DNA from 2 places in the Planococcus sp. APC 3900 genome. Region 2 is predicted to be linked to the other one. Evidence: predicted binding sites of a transcription regulator. Region 2 holds the regulator's gene; the other holds the start of a gene.
The links. Region 2 encodes NrdR, which represses ribonucleotide reductase genes. Its sites were predicted from a motif close to AACACNATATATNGTGTT; they were not measured.
Positions count from the first base shown of each region.

Region 1: a site for NrdR is predicted at 1,020-1,037, ahead of QMA04_RS08115 (vitamin B12-dependent ribonucleotide reductase). Genes of this name have one in related genera too.

Region 1 covers NZ_JASDCT010000003.1:258,411-260,820, reverse strand. The annotation lists gene QMA04_RS08120 (lipoate--protein ligase family protein) at 47-883, shown strand; gene QMA04_RS08115 (vitamin B12-dependent ribonucleotide reductase) at 1,071-2,410, shown strand, end outside.
Region 2 covers NZ_JASDCT010000014.1:8,934-11,343, forward strand. The annotation lists gene QMA04_RS17720 (replication initiation and membrane attachment family protein) at 1-715, opposite strand, end outside; gene nrdR (transcriptional regulator NrdR) at 727-1,203, opposite strand; gene speD (adenosylmethionine decarboxylase) at 1,317-1,700, opposite strand; gene QMA04_RS17735 (glyceraldehyde-3-phosphate dehydrogenase) at 2,017-2,410, opposite strand, start outside.

The sequences.
Region 1 (2,410 bases), on a different contig from region 2:
TTCAATGCCAATGTTACACTAATTATCGGAAATAGGAGGCGATCTTGTGAAATATCCAAAATGGATTTTTATAAATTCCGGTGCCGGCAGTCCAGCGTTCAACATGGCGCTTGATGAAGCCTTGCTGGCATGGCATAGTGAAGGGCTTATTCCGCCCGTCATCCGTTTTTACAGCTGGCAGCCTGCTGCCTTATCGATCGGTTATTTTCAGAACGTAGAAAAAGAGATTGATATGGAAGCCGTCGACCGGCTTGGCCTTGGATTTGTCCGTCGGCCTACAGGAGGCAGAGGTGTTCTCCATGAGCATGAACTTACATATAGCATCATCGTCAGTGAAGATTACCCGGAGATGCCCGAAACCGTAACAGAAGCTTATCGCGTATTGAGCGAAGGGTTGTTGGAAGGGTTTAAAAATTTGGGGTTGGACGCCTATTTCTCGGTGCCGGATACAGAAGAAAAACGGGCCGATTTGAAAAAACCGAAATCAGCGGTTTGTTTCGATGCACCGAGCTGGTATGAAATGGTCGTAGAAGGAAAGAAAGTAGCGGGCAGTGCCCAGACGCGCCAAAAAGGCGTCATCCTGCAACATGGTGCTATACTGATAGATCTGGATGCTGAGAAGCTATTGTCGGTTTTCAAGTTTTCCAGTGAAGCTGCCAAAGAGCGCATGCGCAGCAAAATTCCGGAAAAAGCAGTATCGATCAATTCGCTCCGTGAAAAACCAGTGACGCCGGATGAGTGTATCCGTGCGTTTAAAGCCGGTTTCGAACAGGCCTTGTCGATCAGTCTGGAATCCTATAATTTGACCGTACAACAATTGGCGGATGTCAAGGCTTTGGAAAAAATAAAATATGGAAATTCGGAATGGAATTTTCGCGCGTGAGAGTCTTTAGGCTCATTTTGTAGATTTCCAAAGCTGGAAACGTTGGTAAATAAAGCTTTTCATTGCTTCAATCATTTCCATCATAAAATTGTTATTGAAAAGAAGTTTCAACATATAGTATGATGGGAATTGAATTAATACTATATATAGTATCTAACTCCATATAACACAAAGGAGGAATTGTCAAATGGTTTCCGCCACACAATCCCAATATTCGTTGAATGCAAGAGCTTTAAACAAAGATATCGAATCGTTTCCCCAGGTACATGCAATTACTCCTGACATGAAACTGACGCATAAAGGTGTATCGCGCCTCGTGATGATCGACCGTTATTCCTTTAAGGACACGGAGAAGAAAACACTCAAGGCAGGCGATTTTGTTGTATTGACTGTCAAAGAAGATCCGAAATTCCCGGCGCGCGGCCTTGGCTACATCGTTTCCATCGATCACCAGGCCAATAAAGCACAGGTTTGGATCGAAGAAGATTACAGAAGTGCAATCGACAAACCGGAAGAGCAGCAGGCAGGCATCGTCAATCGCCCGATCGACGTGATTGAAAAACCGCTTGAAGTGTTTTACGAGCAGATCGCCAAACGCAATGCAACGGGCCTTGCCTCTGTAGAAGAAACAGCTGAAAAGCGCCAGGAATGGTTTGAAAAATTCTATCAGCAATTGGTTGGATTGAAATTCATTCCGGCTGGACGTGTCCTATACGGAGCGGGTGCTGATACGGACGTAACGTACTTCAACTGTTACGTAATGCCATTCGTGGCAGATTCACGTGAAGGCATTTCCGATCACCGCAAACAAGTGATGGAAATCATGAGCCGCGGCGGCGGTGTCGGAACAAATGGTTCGACACTTCGCCCGCGCAACACCTTGGCACGCGGTGTCAACGGCAAATCATCAGGTTCTGTTTCGTGGCTGGATGATATCGCTAAATTGACGCATCTTGTTGAGCAGGGCGGTTCACGCCGAGGCGCACAGATGATCATGCTGGCTGACTGGCATCCGGATATTGCGGAATTCATCATTTCGAAAATGCAGAACCCGCGCATCCTTCGTTATTTGATTGAGAACACAGAAGATGAGACCATCAAAAAATTGGCTCACGACAAATTGAAATTCAAACCTTTGACAGAGCAGGAAGATGCAATGTACCAAGGGATCCTGAATTACCGTGCGATTCCTGGAATGGGCGGATTCAATGAGAAAATCATGCGCGATGCTGAAACCAAGCTGCGTGATGGCGGAACTTATTCAGTCCACAACGAAGAATTCCTGACAGGCGCCAATATTTCCGTCACATTGACCAGCGATTTCATGACAGCAGTGGAAAATGATGCAGACTTCGATCTGCGCTTCCCTGCAGTAGAGTCGTATTCAAAAGAAGAGATGGCTGTCTACAATGAAAAATGGCAGGAAGTCGGCGATGTCCGTGAATGGGAACGCATGGGCCATGGCGTCCGTGTTTACCGCACGATGAAAGCACGCGAACTGTGGAACCTGATTAATATTTGTGCTAC
Region 2 (2,410 bases):
CCAGCAAAACCACTTTTTGCATTTCCAATGGCCCCCATCCATAAAGATAAGCCAGTTTGGAAATGAACTCTCTGATGACAGCGGTCAAAACTCGCCGAGGCACCAGCTGTTCTGACAGTCCTTGGCGAAGCAAAGTAAAATCAAACTCGAAATCAGATTCGTATCCACCTTTTTTCCGTTCCTGCAAATCCTGCTGTGCCGGAGGATATCCTGCTTTCGCATGGACAGGCTGGAAAATATCCGTGAACGTCCGCGACACTTCGTCAAAATCCGAAGGGATTTCATTGTGCACAAGAAAACGATCGCGTACACGGCGATAAGACGTTTCACCGATTTTGCTGAATAGGAACATCGACAACAAAGGATCCATAAAAAAGGTTTTCGGGTCTAACGGCGGACATAACTCATAGATAAAGCAGCGGTCATCCGTGTTTTTCCGATAAGTCTTCAGCAAACCGATCGCTTCCAATTGAATTCTTGCTTCAAAAATTTTCGCGATGGGGTTTCCCAATGTATTCATCAGCGTGTAATGCGTTGCCTCTTCCTTAGCGCCTTCTGCTTCCGCCCACAGCGTCAAATACAACGCGATGGCTTCCGCTCCAATCATCGGCTGATACAGCATCGTCAACAATTGCCGGTCATAATTTGAGAACGGGTACGGCAAGCGGATCCGATACGGATCAGCAGCTTGTAATTCTTTATAATACGCAGTCATAAGTCACCGCCTTATTCGCTTTTCTTATCTTCCGGACTTTTATTGAGCAAATCCTTCAGTTCGTCGATAAAGACTGTAATGTCTTTGAATTGGCGGTAAACAGAGGCGAAGCGCACATATGCCACTTCATCGATTGTTGCCAGCCGGTTCATGACCAATTCACCGACTTCTTCGGATTTCACTTCCGGGTTGCCTGCTCGGCGCAGGTCTTTCTCGATCGTAAAGACGACTTCTTCCAATACTTCCAAAGATACCGGCCGTTTTTCGCAAGCACGAATTAAGCCCCGCAATACTTTTTCACGGCTGAACTCTTCACGTGACCCATCTTTTTTGACGACAATCAGCGGCATTTCTTCGACTTTTTCGAAAGTGGTAAAGCGGTAACCGCATGACTCACATTCTCTGCGCCTTCTGATTGACTTCATTTCATCGATTGGCCGTGAATCGACAACACGTGTGCCGTTATGTTGGCAAGCTGGACATTTCATTTCGACATCTCCCTAACTTCTCTATCTAGTGTATCTAGTATAACAAAAATTCATTGGGAAAATAGAAAAAGCAGAGGATTTTGTCCCCTGCTTAGTGTTTTTTGTTAAATGGATTATACAGTTACTGAAACTTTGGATTTCTCAACACTGACTGGACCCATACCGCGCGGAATTTCGACAAGCTCACTTGAGGTTGACCCTAGCGCTTCTGCGATATATTTCGCTGCAATAGTTGGATCTAAATCGCCGCAAGTATAAACATCTACACTTGCATAGCCGTGTTCCGGGAAGCTGTGGATGGTTAAGTGAGATTCAGAGATGATCACAACTCCGCTGACACCTTGTGGCGCGAATTTATGAAAAGCTACCTCTCTTACTTCAGCTCCAGATTTGAGTGCAGCATCAACAAAAGTTTGTTCGATAAAATCCATATCGTTTAATTTGTCAAAATCACACTGCCAAAGTTCTGCAATTACGTGACGTCCCATTGTTTCCATGGTTCGTTTTCCCCCTTTGATATCATTTTGTTTTTTGCGCAAAATATTCAAAGTTGACTACCACGGGGGAAAGTTAGTCCAAAGAGGTCCTAACCCTTTAAGCAGTCATGTGAATAAAAATCTTACGCTCCTAATTCCGAGGTACATGATGGAAATTCAGAAGTGGTAGTCGTTTTTCAACTACGATTCATAGTATAAAACGGATTTATCGCAATTGCAATAATAATATCTTTTGGATATTGAAAAACTTTCATTAAATTTTCCATAAAAAAACCCCGTTTCTCCAGACGTTCTGGAAGAAACGGGATGTAAGACCTTATTTAGATACCAGTACCATAGCCTGAGCAACTTTTTTGGTCAAATCGATGACACGTGCTGAATAGCCCCATTCGTTATCATACCATGCCAGAACTTTCACTTTCCGGTCACCAATGACCATTGTCGACAAACCGTCTATAATCGCTGAACTAGGATTGCTGTTGAAGTCGACAGAAACCAACGGCTCCATCGTTAAGCTTAAAATTCCAGCTAAACCATTTTCAGATGCTTCGACAAAAGCCTGATTGACTTCTTCGATGGTCACTCCTGTCTCCAGGTCAACTACCAAATCCACAAGAGATACATTCGGTGTCGGTACACGCAATGCCATACCATGAAGTTTGCCCTGTAATTCAGGCAATACTAATGATAACGCTTTCGCAGCACCTGTA